DNA from 2 places in the Weizmannia sp. FSL W8-0401 genome. Region 2 is predicted to be linked to the other one. Evidence: riboswitches for the same ligand, from Rfam matches in the RefSeq annotation. Region 2 holds a riboswitch; the other holds the start of a gene.
What was found. A riboswitch is a leader RNA that binds a small molecule or an ion and turns the genes downstream of it on or off. The one in region 2 is predicted to bind lysine.
Positions count from the first base shown of each region.

Region 1: linked by a shared signal. The riboswitch ahead of NSU00_RS01935 (amino acid permease) and the one ahead of NSU00_RS10005 (aspartate kinase) in region 2 are both predicted to bind lysine.

Region 1 is NZ_JBBPAG010000001.1:385,392-397,889, reverse strand. Features, by position in the region: gene NSU00_RS01955 (ABC transporter permease) at 1-21, opposite strand, end outside; gene NSU00_RS01950 (ABC transporter permease) at 25-816, opposite strand; gene NSU00_RS01945 (ABC transporter ATP-binding protein) at 813-1,913, opposite strand; gene NSU00_RS01940 (helix-turn-helix domain-containing protein) at 1,944-2,486, opposite strand; lysine riboswitch at 2,964-3,158, shown strand; gene NSU00_RS01935 (amino acid permease) at 3,258-4,748, shown strand; gene NSU00_RS01930 (peptide MFS transporter) at 5,097-6,584, shown strand; gene NSU00_RS01925 (amino acid permease) at 6,652-8,019, opposite strand; gene NSU00_RS01920 (nitroreductase family protein) at 8,249-8,815, opposite strand; gene NSU00_RS01915 (aldo/keto reductase) at 8,905-9,837, opposite strand; gene NSU00_RS01910 (spore coat protein) at 9,987-10,481, shown strand; gene hxlB (6-phospho-3-hexuloisomerase) at 11,917-12,468, opposite strand; gene hxlA (3-hexulose-6-phosphate synthase) at 12,465-12,498, opposite strand, start outside.
Region 2 is NZ_JBBPAG010000001.1:2,033,989-2,046,486, forward strand. Features, by position in the region: gene NSU00_RS09955 (MarR family winged helix-turn-helix transcriptional regulator) at 1-29, opposite strand, end outside; gene NSU00_RS09960 (GDYXXLXY domain-containing protein) at 392-910, opposite strand; gene NSU00_RS09965 (DUF2157 domain-containing protein) at 903-1,991, opposite strand; gene NSU00_RS09970 (DUF1648 domain-containing protein) at 2,004-2,303, opposite strand; gene NSU00_RS09975 (helix-turn-helix domain-containing protein) at 2,941-3,165, opposite strand; gene NSU00_RS09980 (acyl-CoA thioesterase) at 3,520-3,996, opposite strand; gene sdhB (succinate dehydrogenase iron-sulfur subunit) at 4,095-4,862, opposite strand; gene sdhA (succinate dehydrogenase flavoprotein subunit) at 4,935-6,686, opposite strand; gene NSU00_RS09995 (succinate dehydrogenase cytochrome b558 subunit) at 6,758-7,366, opposite strand; gene NSU00_RS10000 (YslB family protein) at 7,795-8,253, shown strand; gene NSU00_RS10005 (aspartate kinase) at 8,293-9,522, opposite strand; lysine riboswitch at 9,659-9,836, opposite strand; gene uvrC (excinuclease ABC subunit UvrC) at 9,939-11,711, opposite strand; gene trxA (thioredoxin) at 11,817-12,131, opposite strand; gene NSU00_RS10020 (electron transfer flavoprotein subunit alpha/FixB family protein) at 12,317-12,498, opposite strand, start outside.

The DNA.
Region 1 (12,498 bases), 1.6 Mb from region 2:
CCATCTTTTTCTCAACTTCATCCCTCACTTCCGGTTGCTGGTCACAATCATAATGACGACCATGGCAATGATTAAAAAGACGGCGATCGTGGACCCCATCCCCCAATCCTGTGTGACAAGGAAATGCTCTTCAATTGCCGTACCGAGCGTAATGACACGGTTTCCCGCAATCAGGCGCGTAATCATAAAGAGTGACAGAGACGGAATAAAGACCGCCTGGCACCCCGATTTGACGCCGTCCAGCGTGAGCGGAAACACAACGCGGCGGAACGTGGTCCATTTCGAGGCGCCAAGATCGCGTGCCGCATCCATAAAGACCGGGTTCAGTTCTTCAAGCGCGTTATAAATCGGCAAAATCATAAACGGGATAAAAATATAAGTGGACACAAACAAAAAGCTGAAGTCTGTAAATAAAATCTGCTTTTGCCCAATGCCAATCCATTCAAGAAACGAGTTGGCCGGGCCGAATGTGCCGAAAATCCCGAGAAACGCATACGCTTTTAACAACAAATTGATCCATGTCGGCAAAATGATTAATAAGAGCCAGAGCTGCTTATGCCGCGATTTTGTCAAAAGATAGGCGGTCGGATACGAAATTAAAAGCGTAAACGCCGTAATCAAAAATGCATACCAAAAAGAGCTCAGCGCCATTTTCAAATAAACGGGCGTAAAAAATTTTTCATAGTTGACAAGCGACAAATGCCCTTCAATATCAAAAAAAGAATAATAGAGAATGAGCAAAATCGGTGAGACTACAAAAAGAAGGATCCACAGCAAATACGGAACGAGATAAAAAGCGCGTGCATTCACTTTCATGGCCGGACCTCATCGTACGCTTCCAAGCGCCGGTCGAATTCCTCTTCCGTTTCGCCGAATCTCATCACGTGGATCGCTTCCGGTTCAAAATAAAGGCCGATCGTATCCCCGACTTTTGCTTTTTTTGTCGAGTGGACAAGCCATTCATTTCCCTCTTCATCGTAGCAGCAAATTTCATAATGGACGCCGCGGAACAGCTGGGTATCCACCCGCACTTTCAAATTTCCTTTTTCCGGCGTCGTGATCTCCAGGTCTTCCGGGCGGATGACAATTTCAACCGGCTCGTTCGGGTTAAGGCCGCGGTCTACGCATTCAAACGCACGGCCGTTAAATTCCACAAGATAATCGCGGATCATTTTCCCCGGAAGGATATTGGACTCACCGATAAAGTCCGCCACAAAGCGGTTGATCGGTTCATCATAAATATCGGTCGGCGTCCCGCTCTGCTGAATTTTCCCGTTATTGATGACAAAAATTTCATCGCTCATCGCAAGCGCTTCTTCCTGGTCGTGCGTGACAAAAATAAACGTAATGCCAAGGCGGCGCTGCAGTTCGCGCAGTTCATACTGCATCTCTGTCCTCAGCTTCAAATCCAAAGCGGAAAGCGGTTCGTCCAGCAAAATCACTTCCGGTTCATTGACAATCGCGCGCGCAATCGCGACCCGTTGCCGCTGCCCGCCTGACATTTCGCTGATTTCCCGGTTTTCATAGCCTTCCAGGTTCACAAACTTCAAGGCTTCTTTTACTTTTTGGTCAATCACAGCCGCCTTCATTTTTTTAATGCGCAGCCCGAACGCGACGTTTTCATACACATTTAAATGCGGAAACAGCGCATAATCCTGGAAAACGGTATTGACCTGGCGCCGGTTGGCCGGAACGTCATTCACGATTTTTCCGTTGATGTAAATATTTCCTTTTGTCGGCGCAATAAATCCTGCAATCAGGCGCAAAATGGTTGTTTTCCCGCAACCCGACGGCCCGAGCAGGGTGTAGAATTTTCCGCGTTCAATTTCAAAACTGACGTCATCCAAAATAGCAGGATCATCGTCGTATTGTTTCGTGACATGGTCAAAACGAATGATGATATCGCTGTTCATTGCTGTCCTCCTCTTCTTTCCGCATGCAGCCTACAGATACGATTCCGTGGCAACGAGCACAAGCCTGGACCGGCCTTCCGCGTCATTCAGTATCTGATGCTCATCGGATGCATGATAATAAATGGCTTCTCCGGCTTTCGCACGGTACAGGCGTTTGCCAAGCCGCACCGCAATCCGGCCTTCTAATACATAGGCAAAGGTTTCCGATAAAGAAGGTTCAAAGGTTTTAAACTCCCCTTTTTCCTCAAGCGTGAGCAGGATCGGTTCCATTTCCTTTTCATTCGACTCCGGGACGAGCCACTGGATTTTATACCCGCGCTCTTCATCGAGATAATCGGTCTGGTCTTCTTCCCCGTATACCACTTTTTGTTCACGCTCTTCTTCATCAAAAAATTCTTTTGGCGTGCAGCCAAGCACTTCCAATATATTAAAAAACGTGTCAATCGAGGGGGAGCTTAAATCCCGCTCAAGCTGGGAAATGTAGCCTTTGCTTAAATCCGTGCGCTCTCCAAGTTCCTCCTGGGTGAGTCCTTTTTTCAACCTTAAGTTTTTAATCTTTTTCCCAATTTCCATCATAAGCCCTTCCCATTTGTTTAGCATTTGTAAACTCAAAGGCAAGGAAGTTCTGTTTTATTAAACTTTAAGTTTACTTTCATTTGTATTATATAAAAAAGCAGGCAGATGTAAAGGCCTTTTTGAAAAAAAACACGAATCAGGCTGTCATCCTGCCTGTTTGTACACGCGGAAAAACGGTAGACCCTCCTTTTCAGCCAACGAACCATCCCAATCAGGCGTTTGCAGTTTTCGCACGGAGAGGCAGATGTTTGCCAATAAGCCTGTATATAAAATGGACAAAATATTGCCGCGCTGTTGCCCGCTGCAAAAAGTCAATCATGCAAATTAGTGCCGGGCTTGATGTAAAAACTTAAGCCCATTTTATATCCCATATATTTTTGCCACCCCGTTCTGCTTCCTTTTCTATTGATTTTCCCTAAAAAAATAACTATAATAATATGTAAATCAAATGGAATAAAAAATCCTCATCAAATCCGGTGAGGTAGAGGTCGCAGCTTTTATGAGTAAATCGGACGAGACACGGGTAAAGTTTAAGACTCCGGTTGAAAGGAAAAGCTGCCGAAACGTGGTGCCGGATCCCGCGGTGCCATGTTGGGGCTGTTTCCGAACAGGAACAGAACTGTCACATATGCGATTTCCCCCCCGCATATGTGTTGAGCTATCTTCGGAAGGTTGATGGAGGGTATACGCTTTGATGCCGCGTCTCCACGACTGCGGCATTTTTGTTTATTCCCTGCTCCTTCCTATATAAAAAGGAGTGAATCAAGGATGGATGACTTCTATCATGGGCAAAGCACTGCAGCCGGAGCGGTTCCCGTTGCAAAAAAGGGTGAATTGACGAAGCTGAAGCGGAAATTAAAATCCCGCCACCTGACCATGATTTCCCTCGGTGGATCAATCGGAACCGGGCTTTTTCTGGCAAGCGGCGGGGCAATCCACAGCGCGGGGCCTGGCGGTGCGCTTCTCGCTTATGCATTAATCGGCGTCATGGTGTACTTTTTAATGACAAGCCTTGCAGAAATGGCCGCCTACATGCCGGTTGCAGGCACCTTCAGCACGTACGCAACAAAATTTGTTGATCCGGCACTTGGATTTGCGCTTGGCTGGAACTATTGGTACAACTGGGCGATCACGATCGCAGCCGAATTATCAGCAGCAACCATTATCATGAAATTCTGGTTCCCGCACATGCCTTCGATCGTGTGGAGTGCGGCTTGCCTTCTCATCATGTTCTTATTAAATTATTTATCTGTAAAAGGGTTCGGGGAAGCTGAATACTGGTTTGCAATCATTAAAGTCGTAACCGTCATTGCCTTTATCATTGTCGGCGCACTGATGATTTTCGGGATTATGGGCGGAAAAACAATCGGCTTTTCTAACTTTACGATTGCAGACGGCCCAGTCCACGGCGGATTCCTGGCCGTGCTCGGGGTTTTTATGGCAGCCGGGTTTTCATTCCAGGGAACAGAACTGCTCGGGGTTGCGGCCGGTGAAAGCGAAGATCCGGAAAAGACCATTCCGCGTGCTGTGAAATCTGTATTTTGGAGAATCTTGCTTTTCTATATTCTGGCGATTTTTGTCATCGGCCTGTTGATTCCGTTCACGGATTCGAGATTAACCGCCGATGACATTACGATGAGCCCGTTCACAATTGTATTTCAGCGTGCCGGCATTGCTTTTGCGGCTTCTGTCATGAATGCGATTATTTTAACGGCTGTTCTTTCTGCCGGCAACTCGGGCATGTACGCGTCAACGCGGATGCTCTGGGAACTTGCGCGCGACGGCAAAGCGCCGAAATTCCTCGGGAAACTGAATAAACGCGGGGTGCCGGTGAATGCACTGATTGTCACTGCGCTTGTCGGAACGGCTGCTTTCCTTGCATCTTTCTTCGGCGACGGGGCAGTGTACAACTGGCTCCTGAACGCATCCGGCTTATCCGGCTTTATCGCCTGGCTCGGCATTGCCATCAGCCATTACCGATTCCGCCGTGCATATGTAGCACAAGGCAAAGCTTTGAGCGACCTGCCTTACCGTTCAAAATGGTTCCCATTCGGCCCGCTATTTGCGTTTGCCGTTTGTACGGTCGTCATTCTCGGGCAAAACTACCAGGCATTTTTGGGAGACCATATTAAGTGGGGAAGCGTATTTGTCTCGTATATCGGCCTCCCCATCTTTATTGCCGTATGGCTCATTTATAAATGTGTGAAAAAGACAAAAGTCGTTTCTTTACAGGAATGCGATTTTAACCGGGAATCCTAAAGGAAAAACCTGCGGTGGCTGCCGCAGGTTTTTCCTTTCATCTGAAACTTACTTTTAACATAAATTATATGAAATTTACCTTTATTTTAATTTATGAAAACATTTCCTTTATCTAGGAAAAAAATTCATTTTAAATATTTTCCTAGCTCAGAATCCTTTATTTCATGCGGGTTCCAGCCTTTTTTAACAATGGCGCACACAAATTTGCCAAAAAATTAATCTTTATTTTTTTCTCATTTTACGTTAATATTTTATCTATCGCATTTATTCCCCGAAAAAACCAGCACTTATTTTTCAGTTAATTTCACAAATTATGCCAATATGTGATGTTTACAAGGAGGCAATGGCATGTCAACAATCGACAAGAAAAAAGTTCTGGAAACTTTTCCACAGACCGGATTTTTCGGTCATCCAAAAGGATTGTCGACTTTATTTTTCTTAGAGTTTTGGGAGAGATTCTCCTACTATGGGATGAAAGGGATTCTGATTTACTACATGTATGACCGCCTGTCAAACGGCGGGTTGGGATTGGATCCGACAACAGCCGCATCGATTGCTTCGATTTACGGCGCGCTTGTTTACATGTCGGGGATTATCGGCGGCTGGATTGCAGACCGCCTGCTTGGCTCCGCCAGAACCGTTTTTTACGGCGGGGTGCTGATTATGCTCGGGCATATTGCGTTGTCCTTTCCGGGAGGGTTCCCGGCGCTGATCGTTTCTATGGTGCTGATTGTGCTTGGGACAGGCTTGTTAAAACCAAATGCCGCTTCAACCGTCGGGGAATTGTATGATGAAAAAGACCTGCGCCGCGACTCCGGTTTCAGCATTTACTACATGGCGGTTAACCTCGGTGCCTTCCTTGCGCCGATCATTGTCGGGACTATCGGCCAGGGGTACAATTACCATCTCGGCTTCAGCATTGCAGCCATCGGAATGTTTTTCGGTTTGATCTCATTCGTGATGTCCAGAAAGAAAAATCTCGGGCTTGCCGGCTCTGTCGTGCACAACCCGCTGACGCCGGAAGAAAGAAGATCGACTTTCACCAAAATCGGCGTAGGAGCTGTCGTCCTGATTATTTTGCTGGCGATTACCATTCCGACACGGATTTTAAATCTGAACAGCTTTATTACCATCGTCAGCATTTTAGGATTTTTGATTCCTGCCTGGTACTTCTTTATGATGTACTTTAGCAAAAAAACATCGAAAGACGAACGCTCACGCATTTTGGCTTATATTCCTTTATTTATTGCTTCCATCGTCTTCTGGGCGATTGAAGAACAAGGCGCGAGTTTGCTCGCCGTCTATGCGGACAAGCGGACACAGCTGAATTTTGCCGGCATCCATATTTTGCCGTCCTGGTTCCAGACACTTAACCCGCTGTTTATCGTCGTCTTTGCGCCGGTTCTGGCTTCGCTTTGGGTGAAGCTGGGAGACAGGCAGCCGTCCACACCGGTTAAATTTTCTTTCGGGCTCATCCTTGCCGGTTTTTCCTATATTGTCATGATGGTGCCGGCTTACCTTAACGGCTCTTCGTCGCTTGTGAGCCCGCTCTGGCTTGTATTGAGCTACTTCCTTGTCGTGATCGGGGAACTTTGCTTGTCACCGGTTGGTTTGAGCGTATCGACGAAGCTGGCGCCAGCTGCATTTTCGGCGCAAATGCTCAGTCTCTGGAACTTGTCTGATGCTGCGGCCCAAGCGTTGAATGCCCAGCTTGTCAAACTCGCCAAACATGAAGTGATCTACTTCGGCGGCGTCGGTCTTGTTTCGGTCATTTTGGGCATATTCCTGCTTCTCTATGCACCGGTCATCAAACGGCTGATGAGAGGGATAAAATAATAGATGAAGTGATTAAAAACACCAGAAAAACCCGCTTGGAAATCCCTTTCCAAACGGGTTTTTCTGGTTAAATGCTTTTCTTCTTTCGTGTTAGGCCGTAAGCGATGACAAGCAGAATGAACCATACCGGCGTCACAAATAGGGCAACGCGTGTATCTTTTGCAATCCCGAGAACAACGAGGACAAAGACAAAGAACAAGAGTACAACCCAGTTGATGACCGGGGCAAACGGCAATTTAAAGGAGATTTTGGCCGCTTCTTCCGGCATATTTTTCCGGAAACGCAAGTGGGCAACCATAATGACGCCCCATACCCAAACAAAACAGATGGACGAAATGCTTGTGACAAGCGTAAAGACTTGTGTGCTCTTCATAAAATAATTCAGCACGACGCCGATTAACAGCATGATCGTTGAACCAAGCAGAGCAGGTGCCGGGACATTCCGCTTGTTTAACTTTTTAAACATTTTCGGCGCTTTTCCGTCTTCCGCAAGAGAATACAGCATACGGCTTGTACTGAAAATGCCGCTGTTGCACGAGGAAGCCGCCGAAGTGAGCACCACAAAATTGATGATGCCTGCTGCAGCCGGAAGACCGATATCGGCAAATACCCGGACAAACGGGCTCGCGTCCGGATTCAGCCGGTTCCAAGGATAAATCGACATGATGACAAACAAAGCGCCGACATAAAACAGTAAAATCCGCAGCGGAATCTGGTTGATCGCTTTTGGCAGCGTCTTTGATGGATCCTCTGCTTCCCCGGCTGTTACGCCGACCAGTTCAATCCCGACAAATGAAAAGATGGCCATTTCAAACGCCAGCAGAAACCCTTTAGAACCATTCGGGAAAAAGCCGCCGTGCTGCCACAGGTTCGTAAAAGAGGCATGTGCCCCATGGCTTTGAAAACCGGCGAACACGAGGAGAATGCCGATAATAATGAGCGCAATAATGGTCACAACTTTAATGATGGCGAACCAAAATTCCATTTCCCCGAATGCTTTGACTGTCGCAATATTGATGAGAAACAGAACAGCGACGCAAATCAAAGCGGGAATCCACTGCGGCAATTCGGGTACCCAAAATTGAACATACATGCCGACTGCGGTAATTTCGGCAATGCCGGTTACAATCCAGCAAAACCAATAGGTCCAGCCGGTAATAAAGCCTGCCCACGGTCCGATAAATGTTTCGGCAAAATGGGTAAACGATCCGGTAATCGGCTTGTACATCAGCAGTTCACCGAGTGCCCGCATCATAAAGAAAAGAGCTAAGCCGATTACGAAGTATACGAGCATAATAGACGGGCCGGCAAAGTGAATCGATTTACCGGAACCGAGGAAAAGCCCCGTCCCGATTGCGCCCCCGATCGCAATCAATTGAATATGGCGGTTTTTCAGCCCGCGACTCAGTTCTTGTCCATTCGGGCTTTGATCCATACCGATCAACTCCTTATCTATGTATAAATTTGATTATATCACAATCTTCTTATTTGCTGCCGGCAAAAAAACAAACCGTATGTGCAAACGCCTCTGCGGTCGTGTCAGGGTTTTGCAAGGCAGCCTTTATTGTGCGCTTTCAAAAACGTCGGGCTGAAACTTCCCATTTTTGAGAAAATTCAACATGCAGAAGCGAACCGGCCCATGATAAGAGCCGGTAAGCTTGGGTTTAAGCAAACCATTGCGTTTTTTCTTCTGCTGGGGTTCGTTGCGCTTTGATGTCCAATTCCTTTTTCGGATAGCCAACATAGATGAGCCCAGCAATTTTATCTTTCGGTTCGAGGTTCAGGTAGTTTTTCAATTCGGGTTCATGCGCGATGTCACCGGTCCTCACGATTGTAGCCAAACCGAGCTCGGTTGCCGTAAGCAGCAAATTTTGGATCGCACAACCAGTCGCAACGACTTCCTCAATTTCCGGAACAATGCCGGAAGGGCTGACGGCAACCGCAATAACCACCGGCGCCCGCAGTGGCCCTTTGCGCGCTTTTTCAATCTTTTTCGCCGCTTCTTCTTCACTCAGGCCTTCCGCTTTCTGGGCTGCAATCCGAGCCATTTCCTCCCCGAGTTTGACACGCCCTTCTCCTTTAAACACGCGGAATTTCCACGGTTCTGTTTTCTTATGGTTTGGCGCCCATGTGGCAGCTTCGAGCAATGTTCCAATCACATCATCGGGCACCTCTTTATTGTCTGTCACGCCGATGGAACGGCGCGATTTGATCAGATCCATGACACCCATTTTCCCAACTCCTTTAGCCATACTAATTTAAGTATAAGACAGGAAAATGCGTCAATCAACAAAAAACATTTTTCCACCGTGGAAATACATTATTGAAAAATGGCGCTGATCTTTTGCACATCCGCTTCCGTCAAGCTGACTTCCAATGTTTTCAGATTGTCAATCACCTGCTCCGGCCGTTTGGCACCCGGAATGACAGCATCAATGGAAGGCTGGGAGAGATACCAAGCAAGGACAACATGTGCGACATCCACGCCTTTTTCTTTCGCAATCGGGCGGAGCTTTTCAACCTTTTCCAAATTACGGAGATAGGTTTCCCCTTGGTAAAGCGGATTTTTCGCACGGCCGCCTTCAAATTTGGTATCTTTTGTATATTTGCCGGCGAGCAGCCCGGATGCGAGCGGAAAATACGGGATAAACGAAATACCGTTTTCCGCTGTGTACGGAAGTAAGTCTTTTTCAGCCTCGCGTTTGAATAAATTGTACTCCGACTGCAGCACATCGACATATCCGTCTTTGTTTGCCTCTTTCAATTGTTCAATGGAAAAATTGGAAACACCGATTGCACGGATTTTCCCTTCATCTTTCAGTTCTTTTAAGGCGCCGACTGCTTCGTCTTTCGGAGTATGGTCATCCGGGAAATGGATATAAAACAAATCAATATAATCGGTTTGCAGGCGTTTCAGGCTGCTTTCGACCGCTTCTTTTAAAAATGCAGGGGAGTTGTCGAACACCACTTTTCCATCGACAAATTTATGTGCACCTTTTGTGGCGAGCACGACTTTGTCACGGCCACCACGTTCTTTCAGCACCTCGCCGATCAACTCTTCTGAACGTTTCGGCCCGTAAATAAACGCAGTGTCAAGAAAATTGATGCCGTGGTCAATTGCCGTGCGCACAACTTCTTTCCCGGTTTCATCATTGAGATTCGGGTGAATATTATGTCCGCCGACCGCATTTGTGCCGAGGCCGACCGGGTTGACATACAAATCCGATTTGCCGAGTCTTCTTTGTTTTTCCATCTTACCTCCGCCTTTCTCTTCAGATTTCAATCCTTATCATAGCAAATCAAAAAGAAATGTAAAAATATTTCGGTTTCCGGTCAAACAGGCACATGTGCGAGCTGTTTGCATACAAATGGGAACGTGTGAGAGAAAAAGGAGGGGTTATTGTGGCAAGAACGTTAGCTTGGCATGAAACATTGGAAATTCATGAGCTGGTTGCATCCCAGACGATTTGTTTGATCCGGTTTAAATCAGTCGTAAGAAATGTGTCCGATGCAGGGCTCCGGGAACTGTATACGTTTTCGATCCGGGCACTTGAAAAAAATATTCGCGACCTTCTGCAGTTTTATCCGCAGGCGCCGCGGGAAGAGGAAATAGAAGAAAACGAGGAGCGGCAAACCAATCCCGGTTTTCAGGCCGGTGAACTGCTGACCGCTTCCAAAACGGCTGTACGAAATTATGCCACTGCAATTACAGAAACAGCCACGCCGGCATTGCGCACCGTGCTTGTACGCCATTTGAACAGCGCGATCGACTGGCATGCGCGTATATTCAACTATATGCATGAACACGGCATGTACCAGGCCTACAACTTAAGTCAATTGCTGAACAACGATGTCCGGAATGCCAATCGGGCGCTGCAAATGCGGGAAGAAGAGTGAAGAATCCGGCGCCCGTGCTACATTAAATGCGGCACTAGCGAGTGACCCGGCGCACATGCTGCAATAAATGCAGCACCAGTGCAGGAACAGAAATCAGCCGGTACCTATTTTCAGGGTAGATGCCAACGCCGCAAAGAATCTGGTACCAGCGAAAGAATGAAAATCCCGTCGCAAATTTTCAGGGTAGACAGCCATGCATGAATACGGCATCAGCCGAACAAGGAAAGTCATTTAGCGAAATAGGCACCATGCCGCAATAAATGCAGCACCAGTGCAAAGGAACAGAAATCAGCCGGTACCTATTTTCAGGGCAGACGCCAATGCCGCAAAGAATCTGGTACCAGCGGAAGAATGAAAATCCCGTCGCAAATTTTCAGGATAGACAGCCATGCTTGAATATGACTCCAGCCGTAGAATGAAAGTCATCCAGCGAGATAGGCTCCATGCCGCAATGAATGCAGCACCAGCGCAGGAACAGAAATCAGCCAGTGCCTATTTTCAGGGAGAAAGCCATACCCATTGAATGCAGTGCCAGCAAGTCACCCACCGAGATAGGCGCCCGTGCTGCATTAAATGCGGCACTAGCGAGTGACCCGGCACACATGCTGCAATAAATGCAGCACCAGTGCAGGAACAGAAATCAGCCGGTACCTATTTTCAGGGTAGATGCCAACGCCGCAAAGAATCTGGTACCAGCGAAAGAATGAAAATCCCGTCGCAAATTTTCAGGGTAGACAGCCATGCATGAATACGGCATCAGCCGAACAAGGAAAGTCATTTAGCGAAATAGGCACCATGCCGCAATAAATGCAGCACCAGTGCAAAGGAACAGAAATCAGCCGGTACCTATTTTCAGGGCAGACGCCAATGCCGCAAAGAATCTGGTACCAGCGGAAGAATGAAAATCCCGTCGCAAATTTTCAGGATAGACAGCCATGCTTGAATATGACTCCAGCCGTAGAATGAAAGTCATCCAGCGAGATAGGCTCCATGCCGCAATGAATGCAGCACCAGCGCAGGAACAGAAATCAGCCAGTGCCTATTTTCAGGGAGAAAGCCATACCCATTGAATGCAGTGCCAGCAAGTCACCCACCGAGATAGGCGCCCATGCTGCAATGAATGCGTACTGGCGCAGGAACGACCCTATTTCCAGGGTAATCGCCCGGCGACAAGATAAATAGCGCCGGCAGGAGGATGAAAATCAGCCGGTGTAATGTTCCGGATAAAAGAATGGAAAACCGCGGATCGATTGTTCATCCGCGGTATATCCTTTAAAAGGTACAGCGAGCAGTCCGCAACCGGAATGAACCAGATCCGGCCCCATATCCAATGGGATGAGACAAGCCATACCCGCTGTTTTTTTCTGTGTTCCACTTATTCAGAAGCCGAATGGCCAAATCTACCGGCTTGCTCCGGCCTATTGTTTTTAACGCCCTATTCGAGATTGCTGTGCCGGTTCAACGCTGCTTCATTCCCCGATTTCTGCTGTTCGGCAATTTTCAGGCAAACCGCGTCAAAAAACAGATGAACAGACTGGTCGAACAATGAGCTGAGCGGCTGTCTGCTTTCAATTTCTCCCGGCCTCCGGTATTTCGTAGCAGACGGAATATGAACCACGCTATCCGAAGTTTGCGCAAGTCTCGAAGACGGATCAGAAGTCACACCCACAACAGATACACCATTCTTTTTCGATTTTTCCGCCGCTTGCACCACATTGGAAGTCGTGCCGGAACCAGAAACTGCAATCAATAAATCTCCCGGCTGAATCGAAGGAGTGATCGTCTCGCCGACGACAAACACATGGAAACCAAGATGCATGAGCCGCATAGCAAAAGACTTGGCCATCAGCCCCGAACGCCCCTCGCCCAATACAAAAATGCTTTTCGGAGAAGCAAGCATATCCGCCAGCTTTTCCACTTGTTCCCCGTCTATTTTTGAAAACACCGTTTGAATTTCATTTAAAATGACTTCTATTTCCCGATTCATTTCAATGCCTCCCAAGCTTCTTTTATCTTT
Region 2 (12,498 bases):
GGATCATGTATGTATGGTTGCTGTTCCATGTCCAAAGCGGCCCCTCTCTCAAAAATACGGTGATGACTGTTTTACTATAAGCTATTTTGACCCTTTTCACCCGAAATTTCAAGAAAGAGTTTCACATAGGCTTTCGTTCCATTGCTTTCCAAGTAAAGCTGCGGAAGGAAAAGCGGCCCGGTGCACGGTTGTGAAAACACTGTCCGGGCAAAATTTGCATATTGAATAAGCTTCCGGCCTTCCATTTTTTGTAAAATAAAACGGCACGCTGCGGTTCCAAGCCAATGGCGCTTGATGGAACGTGCACCGGGTGCGGATACAGGGGAATTTTTCACCCGGCATTTCCTTTATGGGCGAAAAAACATGCGGCAGGCATTCGGCCGGGTAGCCGTCACTCGGTTACGAGATTCGTGATAACGGCACGGCCGCGGTAAATTTTCACCACTGCTACAGCGCGCCCTTTTGTTGCCGCCTGCTCGATTTCTTTTCCGGCATGCTGGGGCACAAAAAATTTGTCAAGATGATAATCAATATACACTTTTTGATCGCCGTCTTCCCAAGCTTTCCCTTTTAAATATATTCCGCCCCGCGGCTTTTCGGCGGATACGGTTTTCACATGGCAGATGCCTGCCTCATCTTTTTTAAGCAGGGCATACACGGTCAGCTCCCCGCCTTTATGGCGCGCAAAATACTCGATGGCACTGCGGTCCAGGCGGCTTTCCGGCACCGTTTCCGCTTCAAGATTCACCTGTATATAATCGCCCCTGAAGGCATCCGTCGGGTCCACCGGCTCCATTCGCAATTTGACCGGTTCCCCGACAGCAACCGTATATAACGGCGGAACAATCATCCCGAGTAAAATGGCAATCGGAACAAATGCAGCAAGCCCTCTTTTCACCAGATCATGCATGGCCGTTTCCCCCTTCTTTCCGCTGCTTTTCAAAATAAAAGCCAAAACCGATAAAAATCAGGCCGCCAATGATGAAAACAATGGATTTCGGCAAAAAGCCGTAGGAAAAGTCAAGGTAAAAACGCAGCACAAAAATGCAGAGAATGAAGATATTGGTAAGGCTGCCGGTTTTGATAAAATACAGGACAAGCAAAAAGTACACAACGGAAAATGCTAAATTGAAATGGCTGCCAAAAACCGTGCCTTCCCAAACAGACGAAAAAGTAAGCAGGATGCCCGTCAAGCCGTGAAGCAAATGGCCTTCCAGCCGCATCACTTCTTTGTACGCTTCCTGAACCGGCAATCGCAGCATAACGAAGCCGGCAACAAAGAGAAGCAGGAGGGCAGCCAAATGTCCGTATGCGGGGAAAAACGCATTGAGTTTAAACAGAAATACGGACAGCACAGCAATCGAAAGCGCGTTTACGAAAAACAGCAGCAGCCGGGAAGCAACCATTTTTTCATTTATCCAGTAAAGGAATGCTGCCAAAAGTGCGGTGATGAGAACAGCGAAGTACCCGATGCTGGTATTTTCAGCATCCAAATACAAAAGGAAAAGCACTGTGGCAAAAATGAAGAGCCATTTGTCTTTCAGCACATAGGCCATCGGCAGCGACCCGATCCCCCACCATAAAAATGCCTGGCCGAATGGGCCGCCAAGGTTAAAAATTTGCCCGGTGAGAAAAATGCCTGCCCCGAAAAACAGGACACCGAGAAAGTACAAGCCGCGCGCTGTTTTCGGATGGCTGTTCTCCAATTTAATAGCCGCTCCGTTCACGCCTGCAATCGCAGCAAGGATGATGAGAAATTTGACTGTTTTGCCGAGATAGATCCAATTGCTGGCAATAAAGCTAAAAATGCCGGCCCCGAGCAAAAGGGCCCCGACCGTGACAAGAATGCGGACAAGGCTCACCCCGCGGGAAACCTCATACTGTGCGAGCATCTCGTCCTTTTGCGTACGCGTAATGGTCCCCTTTTCTTCAAAAAAAGCAAGCTCGCTTTTCATCCATGTATAATTTTTCCTGCCAATCTTTCTTTTCATTTTGACTCCCCCTCATTTTGAAAAAAGCGCATACAGGACAAGCAAGACATGGATGATAAATAAAAATAGAATGCACAGTGACGCTTTGTATGACTTTCCTTTCCTTGAAGGCAGCCAGATAAGCAACATCACGGCAGGCAGAATGGAAAAACCAGCCCATTTATTTATAAATCCGTCCGGCCGTAAATGTCCGTTAAAATGGATCGGAATGATCGCTGGCGCAAATGCAAACCCGGTCAGGGATACAAGAATGGCAACCAGTATCAAAATAAACAAAAATGCCGGATCCGTCACTTTGAGAAAAAGCCGCATCAACACACATCCTTTCATGCGATTGTACTGTATTTTGGCGGATGTTTTCATGTGGGAAAAGCCGGAAACAAAATGCCGGCAAAGCATCGTCCACCTGTATGTTAAATTGCGATGTTTGCGAATAAATCTATTAATCTCTCCTGAAAATATGCGCCGGCTGGCTTTCATCCTTCTGCTGGTGCCGCATTCATTCGGCATGGGCGTCTGTTTGCAAATTTGGGTGCAGCAGCGTTTGATTTAAAGCCAAATCGTCCAACGTCTTTGGAGAAAACTTCACACTGCCTCATGAGGGCTTTGGAAAAAATTTTAATGCCGTCTTTTGAGATAACAACGCCGTTTGTTTTCGTAAGCCTCGTGATTTTTTTATACGGTATCCGGCGTCTGGACGCCCCGCCTTTTACTAACATGATCGATTGTCGTCCGGAGTTTCATTTAAAGGCACCATTGAAAACGATTCCGCTTCGTGCGCTTGTGGCCATTTTACTAAAACCGCCGGCAAATTTCCAGCTTCATCTAAAAATATGAAAAATGTAAAAATCGGAGTCAAAAAGAGTAAACGCTTTATCCGCAGATCCTTCCGTTTCTCTCCCCCTCTTTAAACCACAAAATCGACTGCAACATTGCAGCCGATTTTGTTTCAAAGCTTTAATTCCCCCATGCGGAGTAATTCAACAACAGCTTGCGAGCGCCCCTTGACTCCCAATTTCTGCATGGCATTGGAAATATGATTTCGAACTGTTTTTTCGCTGATAAACAATTCGCTTGCGATTTCTTTTGTTGTCTTGTCTTGTACTAACAGCTCGAATACTTCTTTTTCTCTTTTTGTCAGCAGCGGTTTATGTGTGAAATCGTTGTCCTTCAACTATGATAACCCTCCTTGCCTTCGCCAGCTCTAAACCGCGGGGATGGGTATTTTGGTTGTCACAATATCTTATGTTTTAGCGCAGCCGGGAGTGACTTGGCGAGGCAAGGAACAGCACAAATCAGCAAAAAAGGGCGGATACCGGAAATCCTTTCTGTGCAAAAGAAGAATGAAGCATTATCCGGCATTGTAAACTGGCAGTTATGGATTCTGTTTATGGCCTGTACGAAGACGGCAAAGCAGGCAAGCAATTGTTGTAAAAAATACCACGTATTGCCGCTCTTTTCTCCGCTCGAATTAATCCCCAACGCACGCACTTAAGTTTATATTATACGGCGGGATGGACTCTTTCGTTCAGTTGCCGGATGAGACATAAGCTTGCGGGTCGGCGAATCTCGCTTTTTCTTCCGCCGTCCACGGTTTTCCTTTTCCGGTTGCGGCCGAAATTTGCACCATTGTCCCGCGCCCGGTAAAACAGATTTCATCCGCTTCATTTTTCGCCATATAGTGCAAGTCAACGGACGAATTGCCGATTTTCGAGACTTTTACATAAATGCGGAGCTTGTCATTGAAAAAAACCTGCTGCAAAAAATCACACTGCAAATCCGCCACGACCGGGATGGATCCGGTGCCTCTTTTTGCCCAGTCGCCCATAAACCCGAGCTGCTGGAGAAATTCAATCCGCGCTTGTTCAAAATAAATAAACGGAACGGTATTGTTCATATGGCCGAACATATCGGTTTCGGAAAAACGGACCGTCACCGGGAGATAAAACGAAAATCCTTCTTCCCAGGCGTCCCAGTCATCAATATAAGAGATATGTTTTTTCAATGGAATGCCTCCTTTTAATGAGTGAATAGCCATTCATTTTTTGTTTGAAAAAGAGCGCCACATCGTACTGTTTCCGCTTTGATGTGGCACTTTCGGCATTAGTCAACCGTATGGTCACTGCCAAAGAATTTTTTAAACATATAAATAGTTGTTTCACGGTTTAACGCTGCGATGGATGTTGTCAGCGGGATACCTTTCGGGCAGACTTGCACACAGTTTTGCGCGTTGCCACAATTGGCAAGGCCGCCGTCAACCATGATCGCTTCAAGCCGTTCATCACGGTTCATATGGCCGGTCGGGTGCGCATTAAATAACCGTACTTGCGAAAGCGGGGCCGGCCCGATAAAGTTTGAACGGCTGTTGACATTCGGGCAGGCTTCCAAACATACGCCGCACGTCATGCATTTTGCCAGTTCATAAGCCCACTGCCTTTTTTTCTCCGGCATGCGCGGCCCTTCCCCTAAGTCGTAAGTGCCGTCAATCGGAATCCAGGCTTTCACTTTTTTCAGCGAGTCGAACATGCGGCTGCGGTCAATTTGCAAATCTCTTACAACCGGGAAGGTCCGCATCGGGGCAAGGCGGATCGGCTGCTCCAGTTTGTCCACAAGCGCTGAACAAGCCTGGCGCGGCTTGCCGTTAATCACCATGGAACAGGCGCCGCAAACTTCTTCCAAACAGTTCATTTCCCAAACAACAGGTGTTGTTTTTTCCCCTTTGGCATTGACCGGATTCCGGCGGATTTCCATCAGGGCCGAAATGACATTCATATTCGGCCGGTACGGAACTTCAAACGTTTCGTCGTATGGTTCTGATTCCGGATTATCCTGGCGTTGTATGATAAATGTAACGGTTTTTTGTTCACCCATCCTTATTCTCCTCTTTCCTTATGAAATCACCCGGGCAAAAGCCGGAAAAAGTCCGCTTTCGCCCGATCCGAATCAGTGCTTCTTCGTGTAGTCGCGCACGCGCGGCTTGATCAGCGATACATCCACATCTTCATAGCTGAAAACCGGCTCATTGTTCACAGGGTCATAATTTGCCATCGTCGTTTTCAGCCATTCTTCGTCGTTGCGGTCCGGAAAATCAGGTTTATAGTGGGCGCCGCGGCTTTCATTACGGTTCAGGGCGCCGATCGTAATGACGCGCGCCAGCTGCAGCATGTTATACAGCTGCCGTGTAAACGAAGCCGCCTGGTTGCTCCATTTCGATGTATCTACAACATTAATATTTTTCCATCTTTCCATTAATTCCTGAATCTTTTCGTCCGTTTTCTTCAGACGGTCATTGTAACGGACAACCGTCACATTGTCTGTCATCCATTCGCCCAGTTCCTTATGCAACACATAGGCATTTTCGGTTCCGTCAAGCGACAATATATCGTTCCATTTTTTCTCCTGTTCCTGGACAGCACGTTCAAAGACGGTTGACGGCAGTGCATCCGCGCTCTTTTCAAGCCCGTCGATGTAGTTGACAGCTTCAGGCCCGGCTACCATCCCGCCATAGATGGCAGAAAGCAGGGAGTTTGCCCCTAAGCGGTTCGCGCCGTGCATCGAGTAGTCGCATTCGCCTGCTGCGAACAGCCCCGGAATGCTCGTATGCTGCTTATAGTCCACCCATAATCCGCCCATGGAATAGTGGACGGCCGGGAATACTTTCATCGGCACTTTATGCGGGTCATCCCCGACAAATTTTTCATAGATTTCAATAATCCCGCCCAGTTTAACGTCCAGTTCATGCGGATCTTTGTGCGACAAATCGAGATAGACCATGTTCTCGCCGTTAATTCCGAGTTTCAAGTCCACGCAGACATGGAAAATTTCACGGGTTGCAATATCGCGCGGCACGAGGTTCCCGTATACCGGATATTTTTCTTCCAGGAAATACCACGGTTTGCCATCTTTGTACGTCCAGATGCGCCCGCCTTCCCCGCGTGCGGATTCACTCATCAGCCGCAGTTTGTCATCACCCGGGATGGCAGTCGGGTGGATCTGGATAAATTCGCCGTTCGCGTACGTTGCGCCCTGCTGGTATACAATAGAAGCCGCCGATCCGGTATTGATCATCGAGTTGGTCGACTTCCCGAAAATAATGCCAAGGCCGCCTGATGCCATAATGACAGCATCCGCAGGAAAAGCTTTGATTTCCATTGTGGTCAGGTTTTGCGAAACAATGCCGCGGCAGATGCCTTCATCGTCTTTGATAATGCCGAGAAATTCCCAGCCTTCGTATTTCGTGACAAGCCCGTCCACTTCATGGCGCCTTACCTGTTCATCCAATGCGTATAAAAGCTGCTGGCCGGTTGTCGCGCCTGCAAATGCTGTGCGGTGGTGCTGGGTGCCGCCGAAACGCCTGAAGTCCAAAAGCCCTTCCGGCGTGCGGTTGAACATGACACCCATCCGGTCAAACAAGTGGATAATCCCCGGCGCCGCTTCGCACATCGCTTTTACCGGCGGCTGGTTGGCAAGGAAGTCGCCCCCGTATACCGTATCGTCAAAGTGGATCCATGGCGAATCCCCTTCCCCTTTTGTATTGACAGCGCCGTTAATGCCGCCCTGTGCGCAAACAGAGTGCGACCTTTTTACCGGCACTAAAGAAAACAGATCAACCTGCCGGCCTGCTTCTGCAATTTTTACAGTCGCCATCAAACCGGCAAGCCCTCCGCCGACAACAATGATTTTGCCATTAGCCAACTTGATTCACTCCCTTTTCATACTTGATGCCTCTTACAAACCAGTAAACTGCTATTTTTCGAGTCTTTTCATTATGCAAATGCTAATAAAGCCCTGACGCCGACAACGGAAAGCAGCACAAAGACCACGATCATCACATATGTGGAAATTTGCTGTGACCGGCGTGACTGTGTAATGCCCCAGCTGACCAGGAACGACCAGAGACCGTTGGCAAAGTGGAAAATGGCAGCCACTGTCCCAATTATGTACCAGGCGAGCATCCAACGATTTGCTAAAAGATTTGCCATCAGATCAAAATTCAATTCCTTGCCAAGCGCCATTTGAATGCGTGTTTCATAGATGTGAAATACGAGAAAGATCAGGACCAGCACACCGCTGATTCTTTGCAATAGGTACATCCAGTTCCGGAAGTAGCCCATCGTGCCGACATTGCTCGATGCCGTAAACGAAATGTATAAGCCGTAAATTGCATGGAACAGAAGCGGCAGATAAATGAATACTACTTCCACAAAAAGCAGGAACGGCAGGTTTTCCATAAAACCGGCTGCTTTATTGAAGGCAGCAGCACCGTTTACCGCATAGTGGTTTACGGTCAAGTGGATGACTAAAAATAAGCCGATGGGTACAACACCCAGCAAAGAATGCAGTTTGCGGTTATAAAACTCTCGATTTCCAGCCACATTGTATCCCCCTTTGTAGTGTGAATTTATGCAAAGAAGACAAATTTTGCATAGCTTCCTCCCGCATAAATATTTTATAACAATTATGTGACAGTTTTATTGTACTCCCGACAAATGGGCGCGTCAAGGAAACGCATTCATGAATTTGCGATGAAAATGCCGTTTATTTGTCATATTTGTCAGTCTTTCTTCCATTTTTTTAAAATTTTTTCAGTATAGCTCTTTTGCCATATGCTTTTGCATAAAAAAGGAATTTTTATCCAAGGCTTGTCTTTTTTCATCGGATTTTACCGCAACCGGTACCACTTCCCCGTATAACGCGGAAACCGGCGGAAAAAGTTCCCTTTATTTTTGTGTATACTTAAAAAATGCTTTTAAGTCCGGTTTTATTTTGTATATAATATAGCATATAGAAAGAGGGGAATTGCGTGAAATCTTCTGGCGGAAATGAACAAACCGTTGCGGAACAGCTGATGGTGCCCGCATTCGGATATGAGCTGTTGCGCAATATATTAATTCCGGATATACTCGGCAAGGAAACGCCGGATATTCTGTACTGGGCGGGAAAACATTTGGCAAGAAAATTCCAGTTGCTTACCTATGAAGAAATGGTTTCTTTTTTCAAAGAGGCAGGCTGGGGAACGTTGTCAATCAAAAAAGAAGAGAAATATCATATTGAATTTGAGTTATCCGGGCCGATGATTGAACGGCAGCTGGATATGGGCGCAGGCGCAGAACCGACATTCAAGCTTGAAGCCGGGTTTTTGGCCGAGCAGTACCAGATGCAGAAAAAACTGATCACGGAAGCTGTGGAAGAAGTTGCGAAAAAGGCAAAAAAAATCCGGATCACCGTGCAGTGGGATGCGAAAGACCCGGCCGAGGAATAAATATGAAAAAGCAGGGGGCTCCCCTGCTTTTTCATATTTTCATATATTTTGTTCCACTGCATCCAGTTCAAATGCTTCATGCAGGCACCGGGCGGCCCGGACCATCTCTTTTGCATCGACAACGGTGGATACTTTGATCTCGGACGTGCTGATCATTTTAATCGCAATGCCGTGGTCGGCCAGAACCTGGAACATTTTTGCCGCAACGCCTGGGTTGGAAACCATGCCCGAGCCGATGATGGACACTTTTGCGAGGCCGGTTTCCGTTTCAAAATGGTCGATGCTGAGGGCTTCTTTCCCGGCTTCCAAAAGATCGGCCGTTTCTTTTAGATCTTTATCTTTTATCGAAAATGATAAATATGTTTTATGGTCCGCCGTCCGGTTCTGGATGATGATATCGACATCAATATGGTGTTCCGCCAGTGTCGTGAATATATCCGGCAAATTCCGGAAGCCGTTTTCCAGCCCGAAAATGGTTACCCTTGTAATGCCGTCTTCAAATGCAACGCCGCGGACAATTAAATTTTTTTCCACCGAAACTTCCTCCTCTATTAACGTGCCTTCCTCCCTTTCAAGGCTCGAACAAACGATCAGCGGCACAGCCGCATTTTTGGCAAACTCCACCGCCCTTGCATGCAGGACGCCCGCCCCGAGGCTCGCCAGTTCAAGCATCTCATCGTAGGATACAGCCTTAAGCTTCCGGGCAGTCGGAATATAGCGCGGGTCGGACGTAAACACGCCGGTTACATCCGTGTAGATCAGGCAGCGGTCGGCATGAAGCGCTGCTGCAAGCGCCACCGCCGTTGTATCCGAGCCGCCCCTGCCGAGCGTCGCAATTTCGCCTTCCGGGGTAATGCCCTGAAACCCGGCGACAACGACAATTTGCCCGGCTGCCAGACGGGATTTGATTTTTTCAGTCCGGATTTCCGTGATCCGGGCGTTTCCGTGCACGGGTTCCGTTATAATGCCGGCCTGCCAACCGGTATAAGAAACGGCATCGTAGCCGCGATCGATCAGCGCCATGGCGACAAGCGAAATCGTCACCTGTTCGCCGGTTGAAAGCAGCATATCCATTTCGCGTTTTGCAGGATACGCCGAAAGTTCATTTGCAAGCCCGACAAGCTGGTCCGTTGTTTTGCCCATCGCGGAGACAACGACGACAACATCATGGCCTTTTTCCTTTTCTTCAATAATCCGGTCGACCGTATTCCGGATCCTTTCCACATTTCCAACCGAAGTTCCCCCGAATTTCTGAACAATGATTCCCAATAACTCCGCCACCTTCTGCAGTTTATAAGTAAGATGAGGCTGTCAGATTGAAAGCAAAGCAACTTGGCGCCCATTTAAAAAAAGCAATGAGAACGGATATCTCATCGCTTTTGCATACGCGGGTACGCAGTTATTCCTGTGAGATAGCGCTCCAAGACATTCCATCCTGACAGTTCCGGACTTCTTCAGTACAGAACCAGCAAAAACGGCATTGAGGCCATTTCCACTTCGGCAAAACTTCCTTTCAGGAACGATCCCGGAAGCCCAATCTTCTCCCGTTCCTTACTCTTAAGTTTTGCGCCTCTATCATGTAACGGCTTTGCCGGACGCCGGGATATCCGCTCCCGAAAGTCTGAAACAAAGCCTGCCATATGAAATTATCATGATTATACCATATACGGAAAAACCCTGCTAGGTTATTCTTGTAATTTTTTGATTAATGTTTCGGATACCGGGCGCGGGATGCCCGCTTCCACAAATTCTTCCAACTTCGCTTGCTTCATTTTCTTTAAGGAACCAAAGTGGCGGAGCAGTTGTTTTTTCCGTTTCGGCCCGATGCCCGGAATATCGTCAAGCGCCGATTGAAATGCGGATTTTCCGCGCAATTCCCTGTGGAACGTAATCGCAAACCGGTGCACTTCATCCTGGATGCGCTGGAGCAGGTAAAATTCCTGGCTGTTCCGCCCGAGCGGCACGACTTCCAGCGGGTTGCCGAACAAAAGCTGCGATGTATTGTGCTTCTCATCCTTTGCCAGGCCGCCGAGCGGAATCTCAAGCCCGAGCTCATTTTCGAGCACATCCCTTGCCGCGTCAATTTGCCCTTTTCCACCGTCAATGATGATGAGGTCCGGAAGCGGCAAGTTTTCCCTCAGGGCACGGATGTAACGGCGGCGGATCACTTCGCGCATCGATTCATAATCATCCGGCCCTTCCACCGTTTTGATTTTATATTTGCGGTATTCTTTTTTTGCCGGCTTGCCGTCCACAAACACGACCATCGCCGAAACCGGGTTTGTCCCCTGGATATTCGAATTATCGAACGCTTCAATCCGGTGCGGCGTATAGATGCCGAGCTTTTCGCCTAGATTTTCAACGGCTTTGATCGTCCGTTCCTCGTCCCGTTCAATCAACGCAAATTTTTCTTTCAAAGCAATCTTTGCGTTTTTCTCGGCCATTAACACAAGTTCCCGTTTCTGGCCTTTTTTTGGCTGGAGCACTTTGATTTCCAGCAGTTGTTCTGCCAGTTCCCGGTCTGCTTTTTCCGTAATCAGCACTTCTTTCGGCTTAATATGCTCCGGTTTGGCGTAAAACTGCCCCAAATAGCTCAAAAATTCCTCTTCCGGCTCATCGTAAGACGGAAAAAGCGAGACATCCCGTTCAATCAGCTTTCCTTGGCGCATGAAAAACACCTGGACACACATCCAGCCTTTATCCACTGCGTAGCCGAAAATGTCGCGGTCCGTAAAATCGGTCATGGTAATTTTCTGTTTTTCCATCGTCATTTCAATATTGGCGATCTGGTCGCGGTATTCTTTTGCCCGCTCAAATTCAAGTTTTTCAGCAGCCTCATGCATTTTTTCTTCCAGTTCTTTTTTGATTTCCGTGTAGCCCCCGTTCAAAAAGCGGGTAATTTGGTCGGTGATCTCTTTGTATGTTTCTTCTTTCACCTCATTGACACACGGCGCAAGGCACTGGCCCAAATGGTAATAAAGGCAGACGCGGTCCGGCATATTGGTGCATTTCCGCAAAGGATACAACCGGTCCAGCAGCTTTTTTGTTTCATTGGCCGCCTGCACGTTCGGATACGGGCCAAAATATTTTCCCTTATCTTTCTTCACTTTCCGGGTGGTGATCAGACGCGGGTGGCGTTCATGGGTCAGCTTAATATACGGGTATGTTTTATCATCTTTTAACATGATGTTGTATTTCGGGTCATGCTTTTTGATTAAGTTGATTTCAAGAATAAGGGCTTCAATATTGGAAGAAGTGACAATATACTCAAAGTCTTCGATCTCGCTGACAAGCCGCTGCGTTTTTGCGTCATGCGAACCGGAAAAGTAAGAGCGGACACGGTTTTTTAAAATTTTGGCCTTCCCGACATAAATGATGGTCCCCTGTCTGTCTTTCATTAAGTAGCAGCCGGGCTGGGCGGGCAGGAGGGCAAGTTTATTGCGGATCGTTTCGTTCAATTTTTCTTCACCTCAAAATCCTGCGTTCTGTAAAAAACCCGGACCACAGCCGGTCCGGATTTTAAAATGCATTTGCTCACGGCTTGAAGCCGCGCGTTTATTGTATTATAAATGTTTGTTCACTAATTCTTGCAAAGCTTCTTTCGGCTGGTAACCGATCACTTTGTCGACCGGTTTGCCGTCTTTCATGAGAACAAGGGTCGGAATGCTCATGATGCCGAATTTGCTGGCCGTTTCCTGGTTCTCGTCAACGTCCACTTTGACAATTTTCACCTTGTCGCCCATTTCAGCATCGATTTCTTCAAGTACCGGTGCAATCATTTTGCACGGGCCGCACCATGTTGCCCAAAAATCCGTTAATACCAAACCTTGGCTGACTTCCTGATCGAAAGTCGCGTCGGTAGCATGTGTAATTGCCATATTGAAAGACCCCTCCTAAATCAAACTATTACTGCTTGGGATTAGTATATCATCCTTTATCATATGTTGCGAACAATTTGTCCGGTCCGGGTAAGCAGTAATGATTTTATTATTTTATACCCTTTTTCCGCGAATATCCAACAGAAAACAGGCCCGGAACGATTTTTTTCGTCCGGGCCCGGGATTTACGCCGATGTGACTTTCAGTTTTTTGATTTCTTCCGTGAGAAGCGGGACCACTTCGAACAGGTCGCCGACGATGCCGTAGTCCGCTACGTTGAAGATGTTTGCTTCCGGATCTTTGTTAATGGCCACAATGACTTTTGAGTTGGACATGCCGGCCAAATGCTGGATGGCGCCGGAAATGC